2 regions of the Phenylobacterium sp. FG114 genome follow, and region 2 is predicted to be linked to the other one. Evidence: riboswitches for the same ligand, from Rfam matches in the RefSeq annotation. Region 2 holds a riboswitch; the other holds the start of a gene.

Region 1 (5,554 bases), on a different contig from region 2:
CGCCGCGCCGCCGCCCGAGCCGCCGCGTCCTTCGGTCATCACCAACCCGGATTGGCTCCGCCGTCCGACTGGCGATGACATCAACCGCTACTATCCCGACCGTGCGTCGCGGATGGAGGTTGAAGGACGCGCGACCCTGAGCTGCCAGGTGAACGCCCGCGGCACCCTCGAAGGTTGCTCCGTCGTTTCGGAGGAGCCGGGTGACATGGGCTTCGGCGACGCCGCCATGAAGATGTCGAAACTCTTCAAGATGCGGCCGCAGACCAAGGACGGCCAGCCGGTCGACGGGGGCACGGTGCGGATCCCGATCCGCTTCTCCCTGCCGAAGGGCTGATCCAGCCGAGTTGATCCCTCCGGATCGACTGACGAGAACGAGCCCCGGCCGCGCGAGCGACCGGGGCTTTTCTATGCCGAATGGCCTGGAGGGGCGTGGCCGGTGTTGCTCTCAGGGGCGATGCCGCGGCGGGACAGAATCCCGCCACACTGGAAGCGCGTGCAACGGAGCGGTTGTGACGGATCGGCAGGCCTCGGGAACGCGCGGTGAAGCCGCGGACGGCAAGGGCGACGGCCCGTTCGTCGTGGCGGTCGCGATCGCGCTCCTGCTGTACGCCCTGGTCGCGTCCTTCAGCACGTTCGACGAGGCCCGGGAGGTTGGTCGCCGGCTGGCGTTCTGGGAGCCGCTCGTCTGGGAAATGTCCAGCATCGTCGGCGCCCTGGCGATGATGCCCGCGTCGCGCGCGCTGGTGCGGCGGTTCTGGCCGCTGGATCCGCCCTGGCCGCGGGTCGCGGCGATCCACTTGGCTGGGCTCCTGGCTTTTGCGGTGGTCCACATCACCGCGATGGGCGTGCTGCGCTGGGCGATCTACGCGCCGCTGGGCGGCTACTACGCACCGTTCTCGCCGCTTGAGAACTTCCTCTACGAGTTCCGCAAGGATGCGCTCGGCTACACCGGCTTCATGTTCCTCTACGTGGTCTGGCGTCGGGCGGGGGGGCGCCCTGCCGCGGCGCCCCCCCCCCCCCCCCCCGCCGCGGAGACCGCGCTGGAGCCGGGCGCCATCGAGATCCGCGACGGCGCGCGCCGCCATTTCGTGCCCCTCACCGAGGTCGCCTGGATCGAGGCGGCCGGCAACTATGTCGAGCTCCATCGCGGCCAGACGCCGATCCTGCACCGCGCGCCCTTGTCAGAGATGGAGCGCCAGCTGGAGGGCGCCGGGTTCGTCCGCATCCACCGCTCGCGCCTCGTGCGTCGCGCGGCGGTGGCGCAGGTCGAATCGAAGCCCTCGGGCGACTACGTCGTGCGTCTCCTCGATGGCCGCGAACTGTCGGGTTCGCGGCGCTACCGCCGCCCGCTTCTGGAGCCGTGAGCGATCATCGGAAACGCCCGCTTGTCGCACGCGAAGGCGACGGCTTGATCGGACAGGCCTGCGCGACTAGAAAGCGCGCTCGCGATGCGCCGCCCTAGCTCAGTTGGTTAGAGCGCCAGATTGTGGCTCTGGAGGTCTCCCGTTCGATCCGGGAGGGCGGTACCATCGCTTCCCCACGCAGCAGACGCCGTTGGCCGAACGTCGACGCTTCGTGACCGCTGGCGGTCACACCCAGAATCGCGTCTCTCGACAGCTCATTCCTGCGGAGGGGACCTGCCGAGATGAAGACGCTCGCCGTATCGACCGCGCTGGCCGCGCTGCTGATGACCGCCACCGCCCACGCCGCAAGCTTGCCGGCCCTGAAGAAGCAGGCGGTTGCGGAGGTTCAGGCGCGCGCCAAGCTGGCCCAGCAGATGAACGACAAGATCTTCAGCTTCGGCGAGCTGGGCTTCCAGGAAGTCGAGACCTCCAAGTACATCACCGACGTCCTCGAGAAGAACGGCTTCACCGTCACTCGCGGCGTCGCCGGCTTGCCGACGGGCTGGGTCGCCACCTGGACGAACAAGACCGGCGGCCCGGTGATCGCCATGGGGTCCGACATCGACGGCATCCCCAAGGCCTCCCAGACGCCCGGCATCCCCTGGAAGCAGCCGATGGTGGAGGGCGCGCCCGGGCACGGCGAGGGCCATAACTCCGGCAACGCCGTGAACGTCGTCGCCGCGCTGGCGGTGAAGGACATCATGCAGAAGGAAGGCATCGCCGGCACGCTGATGCTCTGGCCGGGCGTCGCCGAGGAACTGGTGGCCGGCAAGGCCTTCATGGTGCGCGCGGGCGTGTTCAAGGACGTCGACGCCGTCCTCTTCACCCACGTCGGCGACAACCTGGCGGTTACCTGGGGCAAGCCGTCGGGCACCGGACTGGTGTCGGTGGAGTACACGTTCCATGGCGCCAGCGCCCACTCAGCCGGCAAGCCGTGGATGGGCCGCTCGGCTCTGGACGCCGTCTCGCTGATGAACATCGGTTGGGAGTTCCGCCGCGAACACATCCGGCCCGAGCAGCGGTCGCACTACGTGATCACCGACGGGGGCGACCAGCCCAACGTCGTGCCGCAGGTGGCCAAGGTCTGGTATTATTTCCGCGAGCAGGACTTCAAGCGCATCTCCGACCTCTATGCGGTCGGCAACAAGATCGCCGACGGCGCCGCCATGATGACCGACACCACGGTCGATCGGCGGATCCTGGGCACGGCCGCGCCGCGCCACTTCAACAAGCCGATCGCCGAAGCCGCCTACGAGAACATCAAGCAGGTCGGCCTGCCCAAATGGACCGCCGACCAGCAGGCCTTCGCCAAGGCCGTGCAGAAGGAGGTCAAGGCCGAGAAGCTGGACGGCCTCTCCACCGAGCTGAAGAAGCTGGAGCCGCCGGTCGAGAAGCCGGAGAGCGGCGGATCGGACGACATCGGCGACATCTCCTGGACCCTGCCCACGATTACCGTGAACTATCCGTCGAACATCCCCGGCCTGGCCGGGCACAGCTGGATGAACGCCATCTCGATGGCCACGCCCATCGCCCACGACGGCGTCGTCGCCGGCGCGAAGGTGATCGCCATGACCACCCTCGACCTCCTGATGCGTCCCGACCTACGCACGGCGGCCAAGGACTACTTCACCAAGGTCCAGAACAAGGACGAGCACTATGTCCCGATGATCTCGGCCAGCGACAAGCCCGCGGTCGAGATCAACGCCGACGTCATGGCGCAATTCCGTCCGGCCATGCGCGCCCAGTACTACGACGAGAGCAAGTACCCGACGTACCTGGACCAACTGGGCGTGAAATGGCCCACGCTGGAGCGGCCGAAATAGCCGTCGGGTCCTCCGGGGCGCCCCTGGGTGACCTCGGAATTCCGTGGACAGGCCGCCCGAAGCGCGACTAGAGGGGCGGCTGTCGCGGCCCGCCTTCGGGCGGGTCGCGGCGCTTAGCGCGCCGAAGCCTTCGGGCTTAAACGGGAACGCAGTAGGGGCTCGCCCCGATCTGCGGCTGTCCCTGCAACTGTGAGCGGTGAGCGCATGCGCCGTGGCGGAAGTCTCCGTCAGCCACTGGGTCCTCGGACCTGGGAAGGCAGGCCGCATGTCGTGACGACCCGCGAGCCAGGAAACCGGTCGGTGCGTGTCGCTCGAGCTTTGGGGCAGTGGACCTCCAGGGCGCGGATCTCCGTCTGAGCGACGAGGAGAAACGGCGGAGGGCCGTTTCGACCGACCGGGCGGGGCCTTAGGCGTCCATGCCCGCCGGACCGTCGACCCACGCGCGAGCCCGCGCTTCCGGGAGGCCCTCTGTATGTCGCGAAGGACGCGGACAGAGGGGGCCTCGATGCCCAGGATCTATCTCGTGAGCGCCGCCGCGGCCGCGCTCCTCACCAGCCAACCCGCCTTCGCCGCCGAAGGATACGTCGACGAGGCGATCGTCACCGGCACACGCGCGGCCGATGGCGTGGACGCCGCCCGGGTCGGATCGTCCGTCACCGTGATCACGGCCGAGCAGATGAAGGACCGCCAGGTGCGCCTGGTCTCCGACGTCCTGCGCGATGTGCCGGGCTTCGCGGTCAGCCGCACGGGCGCGGTGGGCGGCCAGACCCAGGTCCGCGTGCGCGGGACGGAGGCGAACCACGTCCTGACCCTGATCGACGGGATCGAGGCGTCGGACCCGTTCATCGGCGAGTTCGACTTCGGCCAGCTGCTGGCCGAGGATGTGGCGCGGGTCGAGATCCTGCGCGGGGCCCAAAGCGCGCTCTACGGCTCCGACGCCATTGCCGGCGTGATCAACTACATCACGCCGACCGCCAAGGACGCCCCGGGCGGCAGCCTGCGCGTCGAGTTCGGCTCGCAAGGGACGCTGGGCGGGGCAGGGCGGTATGCCATCGCCAACGGCCCGCTGGACGTGGTCGTCAGCGGCGCTGTCCAGAACACCGACGGCTTCGTCACCCAGACCCTGCCGGGCGGCCAGCGCAAGGTGGGCTCGTCGCTGCAGAGCTTCGCGGCCAAGGCCGGATACCAGGTCACCGAGAACTTCAAGCTGCGCGGCGTCCTGCGCTACGCCGACACCCACGCCGAGACCAACAACTCCGGCTTCGGCCGGGGCGTGATCGACAGCCCCGGGACCTACTACGACGCCAAGACCCTGACCTACTTCGTCGGCGGCGACCTGAAGCTGCTGGACGGCGCCTGGACCCACAGCGTTTCGTTCCAGGGCGTCGACGCCGAGCGCAAGAGCTACAGCGCCCGCGCGCGCTCGGGCGGTGACGACGGCCTGCGCAAGAAGGCCTCCTACGTCACGACCTACCGGCTGCAGACGGGCGAACTGACCCACCTGCTGACCGGCGCGGTCGACTGGGAGAAGGAGACCTTCCAGAACACCTCGCCGCCCAGCGCCGGCGCGGACAACACCCGCCGCTCGATCAAGAACACCGGCCTGGTGGCGCAGTACGATCTGCAGGTCGGCGACGACGCGGGCATGGGTGGCGCGGTCCGTCATGACGACAACGACGTCTTCGAGAACGCGACCACCTGGAAGATCCAGGGCTTCTACCGCTTCAACGATATGATCCGCGTGCGCGCCGCAGGGGGCACGGGCATCAAGAACCCGTCTCAGACCGAGCTGTTCGGCTTCAACGCCACCGGCCCGTTTCCCTTCATCGGCAATCCGAACCTGAAGCCGGAGAAGTCCGAGGGCTGGGAGGTCGGGACCGACTTGAGCTTCCTGGACGGCCGGATCAGCCTGGGCGCCACCTACTTCGACGCGCGGCTGCAGGACGAGATCTTCGGCTACTTCGGCGGGCCCGGCCTCCCGGCCGCCTGTCCCGCGCCGCCGGCGGGGACCAGCACGAGTTGCAATCGCGAGGGCAAGTCGAGGCAGTCGGGCGTCGAGGTCTTCGCGACGGTCGAGGTGCTGCCGAGCCTGACGTTGTCCGGCGCCTACACTGACCTGAACGCCAAGGAGGCGGGGCTGGAGGAGATCCGGCGCGCGCCGCACATCGGCAGCGCCAACCTCACCTGGACGCCGCTGGATGGCCGCGCGACGGTGAACATCAACGTCCGCTACAACGGCCGCGAGCTGGACTCCAACTTCTCGGGCATCAATCCGCCGTTCCCGACCTCGCTGCCGGACGTCAAGCCGGCGACGGGGGCCAATGCGGG
Region 2 (5,554 bases):
CCGGCTGGAGATTGCTCGACCCCTTACGGTGGACAATCTGGAGGGCGTCGCCGCCGTGCCGCAGCCGGGTGGCCGCGTACGGTTCTACCTGATCTCGGACGACAACTTCGGCTTTTACGACGGCAAGCCTACAGACCAGCGGACCTTGCTGCTGGCGTTCGACTGGACGCCCGCGAAGTAGGCTTGGGCAAAATGAAAAGGCCGCCCGGTGGGGCGGCCTCTTCGAAATCGGCGATGAGCCGGGCGCTTAGGCCGCGGCTTGCTCGGCCAGCTTGGCCTTCACCTGGCGCTTGATCTTCAGCGCCTTGGCCGACAGGACCTCGTCCTTGGCCTTCAGCAGCACCACGTCGAGCCCGCCCCGGAAGTCCAGGGTGCGGAGCGCCGCATTGGTGATGCGCAGGGTGAAGTTCTGGCCGAGGGCTTCCGACTGCACGGTCGTGGCCACCAGGTTCGGCATGAACCGGCGCTTGGTCTTGATGTTCGAGTGGCTCACGTTGTGGCCGACCATCGGACCGACACCCGTGATTTCGCAGCGGCGCGACATGGCGAGATAACCTTCGCAGGAAACAGGAATGCGACAGGCCGGGGCCCACGCGAAGAGCGGGCGATTTAGAGGAACGGTCCCCGCTCGTCAAGGTGAGCCGGCGGGAAAGCCAAACGGTCGCGCTCCACGAGCATCGTTCGTTGTGGGCCGAAGCGAGTCAGATACAATATGTCGTAGGGAACGAAAGCTGAATCGCTGCGAGTCAGTGATTCGGTCGCGATTCGTTTCGCGCCCGTTCTCTGCCTCAGCTTTCCAGCGTTAAGCTCCACCTTGGGAGGGTCCGATGACGGCTCCGGTCGAGAAACGCGCGCGATTCCGGGACCTGCATCAGAGCGGCTGTTTCGTGATCCCGAACCCCTGGGACGTGGGCAGCGCGAAGATGCTGCAGGCCCTGGGCTTCCAGGCGCTGGCCTCGACCAGTTCCGGCATGGCCTGGAGCCGCGGCCGCCTGGACAACGAGGTCCCGCTGGAGGACGCGCTCTCGCACCTGGCGACCCTGGCGGTGGCCACGGACCTGCCGCTGAACGCTGACTTCGAGAACGGATATGCCGACACCCCCGAAGGCGTGGCCGTCAATGTTCGGCGGGCGCTGGACACCGGCGTGGCGGGACTGTCCATCGAGGACATGAGCCACGACCCCGGCAAGCCGTTGTACGACACGGCGCTGGCCGTGGAGCGGGTGAGGGCCGCGCGGGCGGCCGTGGACGCGGAGGGCTCGGGCGCGGTGCTGGTGGCGCGCGCCGAGGGTCTGCTGATCGGCCAGATGGACGTGAAGGCCACGCTGGATCGCCTGGCCGCGCTGGCCGACGCCGGGGCGGACTGCCTCTACGCGCCCGGCCTGCGGTCGGCGGAGGACATCGCCACGGCGGTGCTCGTCGTCGCCCCGAAGCCGCTCAACGTTCTGATGTGGACCGGTGGGCCGACGGTCGCGGAACTGGCGGACCTGGGCGTGCGCCGCATCAGCGTGGGCGGCGCGCTGGCGCGGGCCGCGTTCGGCGAGTTCATCCGCACGGCGCGCGAGATCGCTGAAGAGGGCCGCTTCGACCGCCTGGCGCAGGCGGCGACCGGCGCCGAGATGAAGGCGCTCTTGAAACCCTAGAGCCGCACCCAGCCCGTCCCTTCGTGCTGGAAGGCGAAGAGGTCAGGGTGGAGGATCTCGGCGATCATCTCGGCCGACTCGACCAACCGCGGGCCGGGGCGATTGAAGTAGTGGTGGCCGTCGATGACGTAGACCTGACCGCGCCGCACCGCGGACAGCGCCGCCCATTCCGGCCGGGCCTGCAGCAGGGGAGCGTCAGCCAGGCTCTGCGCGATGGTGAAGCCGCAGGGCAGCAGCAGGATGACATCCGGGTCCGCCGCCGCCAGGGCCGCCCAGTCCAGCCAGGGCGAATGCTGGCCCGGCATGGCGAACAGGCTCTCGCCGCCCGCGGCCTCGATCAGCTCGGGCATCCAGTTGCCGCCGGCCATGAGCGGGTCGATCCAATCGATGGCGGCGACGGTCGGGCGATGGGCGGCGCGGTCGGCGGTCCGGCGGATGGCGGCGAGACGTCCCTGCAACCTGGCGATGGCGCGCTCCGCCACGGCCTCGGCGCCCAGCGCCTGGCCCACCTTGCGCACGTCGCCCCAGACGTCGGAGAGGTCGTTGGGCTCCAGCGAGACCAGCGTCGGCGCCATGCCCGTCCATTCGCAGAGCGCGTGCTCGAGATCGCCCGGGGTCACCGCGCAGATGGCGCACTGGGTCTGGGTCAGGATCACGTCGGGCTTCAGCGCCCGCAACCGCTCGGCATCGACGCGATAGACCGAGACGCCCTGGGCGATGATCTCGTTCACGCGCCGGTCGATGTCGCGCGATGTGCCGTCCAGCCGCACCTTGGTGGCGCTGAGCGCCGGCAGGCGGCTGACGTCGACCGGGAAGTCGCACTGGTGCGAGCGGCCCACGAGCTGGTCGGCCATGCCCACCGCCGCCACGATCTCGGTGGCGCTGGGCAGCAGGGAGACGATGCGCGGGCCGCTCATGCGGAACGTCCGAAGGCGGGGACCGCCAGCGGGGTGCAGCGCACGACGGCATCCACCGCCAGCAGCCCCGCCAGCCAGGCGGCGTTCACCGCGCCCACCAGGCTGATCACCCCTGGGCGCACTTCGCAGGCGCCGGTGATCACCTGCTCGACGCCCAGTATGACGAGCTGGTTGGCCACGAACGCCGCGACGAAGGCCAGGCCCGCGCGCAGCCAGGCGGGCTTGCCCAAGGTGGCGGCCAGGACGGGCGCGGCGCCCGCCAACGCAGCGAGCGCCGCCGCGCCAAGGCCGAGGCCCCAGGCGATGGTGCTCGGGTCGCGCGGATAGTCATGGAGGCCGAAGCCGATGGCCTGGCCGGCCAGCCAGACCGCAAGCGTGAGCGGGACGGCGCGGCGCATCGGCAGGGCGCCGGCGGCGATCACCGCCACGGCGACCAGCGGCTCTAGGCAACCGGCGATCAGGCAGCCGCCCAGAACCAGGACGACGACACCGGCGGACCACAGGGCGGTCCGGGGTTGGGAGAGAACAACAGACATGGGCCGATACCTCGCGGCGGACGTGACACGTCACCGCGAAGGAGATTCGCCGACCGACAGGGCGTCAGGCGCCTGGCGGCGGTCCATCCACATCGGTGCACCCCGCCCAATGCGCTCGCGCGTGACCACGGCTCGTGGCAGGTCTCCTGGCTCGCGGGTCGTCGCCTCGGGACCGGCCTTCCCAGGGCGTTGCGGCCCCAGTGGCTTTGGTGGTCTTCGGCTCGCCGCTTACAGTTGCGGGGGCAGCCGCGGCCTTGGACGCGAACGTCCGCACCGCATTCCCTCTAGGCCCTCTCGGGCGCCACGGCCGATGATTGCCTCGCCGTGGCGCGTGCGGTCAAGCCACTCGGACGCGGGCCGTCGATTCGGGCAGGTCCTGACCGAAGGCGCGCTGGTAGAACTCGGCGACCGTGCCGCGCTCCAGCTCGTCGCACTTGTTCAGGAAGGTCATCCGGAACGCGAGGCCGATGTCGCCGCCGAAGATCTCGGCGTTCTGGGCCCAGGTGATCACGGTCCGCGGGCTCATGACGGTCGAGATGTCGCCGTTCATGAAGGCGTTCCGGGTCATGTCGGCCACGCGCACCATGGCGTTGATGGTGCGCTTCCCCTCGGCTGTCTGGTAGCCGGGCGCCTTCGCCAGCACGATCTCGGCCTCGGTGTCGTGGCTGAGGTAGTTCAGCGTGGTCACGATCGACCAGCGATCCATCTGGCCTTGGTTGATCTGCTGGGTGCCGTGGTAGAGGCCGGTGGTGTCGCCCAAGCCGATGGTGTTGGTCGTCGAGAACAGGCGGAACCAGGGGTTGGGCCGGATCACGCGGTTCTGGTCGAGCAGGGTCAGCTTGCCCTGCGCCTCCAGCACGCGCTGGATCACGAACATCACGTCCGGCCGCCCCGCGTCGTACTCGTCGAAGACGAGGGCGATGGGCCGCTGGATCGCCCAGGGCAGCATGCCTTCGCGGAATTCGGTGACCTGCTTGCCATCCTTCAGGACGATGGCGTCCTTGCCGACCAGGTCGATGCGGCTGACGTGGCTGTCCAGGTTCACCCGGATCAGCGGCCAGTTCAGGCGCGCGGCCACCTGCTCGATGTGGGTGGACTTGCCCGTGCCGTGATAGCCCTGGACCATCACGCGACGGTCGTGGGCGAAGCCCGCGAGGATCGCCCGCGTGGTCTCCGGGTCGAACTTGTAGGCCGGATCCACATCCGGCACGTGCGGGTCGCGCTCGCTGAAGGCCGGGACCTTCATGTCCAGGTCGATACCGAAGGTCTCGCGGACGTCGACCTCCGTGTCGGGGGTGAGCGTGATGAGCTTGTCTTCGGTGATGTCGAAAGCGGCCATGACGCGGTTCGATTACAAGCTTGCCGTCGCGTACGCAAACAGGTGTTTTGTGCAAAGGCGAAGGAGGAACCGCCATGCTGATGGAAGCGCAGAGCGCCTATCGCACGATCCGGGTCCAGTCCCGGGAAAGTGGCTTCGGCGCCGAGGTCACCGGCATCGACCTTTCCAAGCCCCTGGGCGAGGTCGCGCTGGCCGAGGTCAAGGACGCCTGGGCGCGCCACGCGGTCCTGGCTTTTCCCGGCCAGCCGCTGACCCTGGACGAGCTGGAAGCCTTTACCCTGCAGATCGGGCCGTTCGGTCACGATCCCTATGTCGCGCCGATGGCCGGCCACCCGAACGTGCTGGAGGTGCGCCGGGAGCCCGACGAGAAGACAACGCCCTTCGGCGGCAACTGGCACTCGGACTGGAGCTTCCAGGAGCGACCTCCCGCGGCCACCATCCTGCGTTCCGAGATCATCCCTCCCGTGGGCGGCGACACGCTCTATGCCGACGGCGCGGCGGCCTACGAGGCGCTGTCCGACGAGATGAAGGCCCGGCTGGCTCCGCTCCGCGCGGTCCACTCGGCGACCCGCGCCTACGGCCCGAAGAGCGGTTACGCCCGCGAACTCGACGTGCGGTCCATGCCGATCATCGTCAGTCCGGAGGCCGACAAGACCTGGGCCCACCCCCTGGTTCGGACCCACCCTGTGACGGGCCGCAAGGCGCTCTTCATCTCGCCGGTCTACACGGTGGGCATCGAGGGCATGACGCCCGACGAGGCCGACCCGCTGCTGGGCGAGCTGTACAAGCACATGGTCCAGGACCGGTTCGTCTACCGCCACGTATGGCAGGCGGGGATGCTGGTGATCTGGGACAACCGCTGCACGATGCACAATGCCCTGGGCGGCTATGACGGGCACCGGCGGGTCATGCACCGCACCACGGTGGCGGGGGAAATCCCGGTCTAGGCGGCCTGGACCACGGGGCCGCCGGTCTTCGCGCGGCCGGCCGCGTAGCAACCCACGCCCAGCGCGCAGCCCAACGAGATCATGACGCTCTCGCCGCCGTCTTCGACCACGCCGGCCAGGAGGTCGAGGCCCTCGGCCCACGGGCTTGAATGGAGGGCGTCGACGCCGACCC

What was found. Region 2 has a riboswitch for cobalamin ahead of ACODSY_RS21205 (hypothetical protein). Riboswitches for the same ligand answer to the same signal wherever they lie in the genome.
Region 1: it holds a riboswitch for cobalamin, as region 2 does, so the genes downstream of both, ACODSY_RS13515 (TonB-dependent receptor plug domain-containing protein) here and ACODSY_RS21205 (hypothetical protein) in region 2, are expected to answer to the same signal.

What each region holds. Positions count from the first base shown of each region.
Region 1 covers NZ_JBMDKU010000007.1:67,160-72,713, forward strand. Annotated here, with positions in the region: gene ACODSY_RS13495 (energy transducer TonB) at 1-334, shown strand, start outside; gene ACODSY_RS13500 (LytTR family DNA-binding domain-containing protein) at 510-1,364, shown strand; tRNA gene ACODSY_RS13505 (tRNA-His) at 1,453-1,529, shown strand; gene ACODSY_RS13510 (amidohydrolase) at 1,646-3,226, shown strand; cobalamin riboswitch at 3,335-3,539, shown strand; gene ACODSY_RS13515 (TonB-dependent receptor plug domain-containing protein) at 3,732-5,554, shown strand, end outside.
Region 2 covers NZ_JBMDKU010000014.1:126,568-132,121, forward strand. Annotated here, with positions in the region: gene ACODSY_RS21185 (esterase-like activity of phytase family protein) at 1-181, shown strand, start outside; gene rpmB (50S ribosomal protein L28) at 248-544, opposite strand; gene ACODSY_RS21195 (isocitrate lyase/PEP mutase family protein) at 828-1,643, shown strand; gene ACODSY_RS21200 (cobalamin-binding protein) at 1,640-2,560, opposite strand; gene ACODSY_RS21205 (hypothetical protein) at 2,557-3,096, opposite strand; cobalamin riboswitch at 3,216-3,417, opposite strand; gene cobS (cobaltochelatase subunit CobS) at 3,434-4,435, opposite strand; gene ACODSY_RS21215 (TauD/TfdA dioxygenase family protein) at 4,510-5,382, shown strand; gene ACODSY_RS21220 (hypothetical protein) at 5,379-5,554, opposite strand, start outside.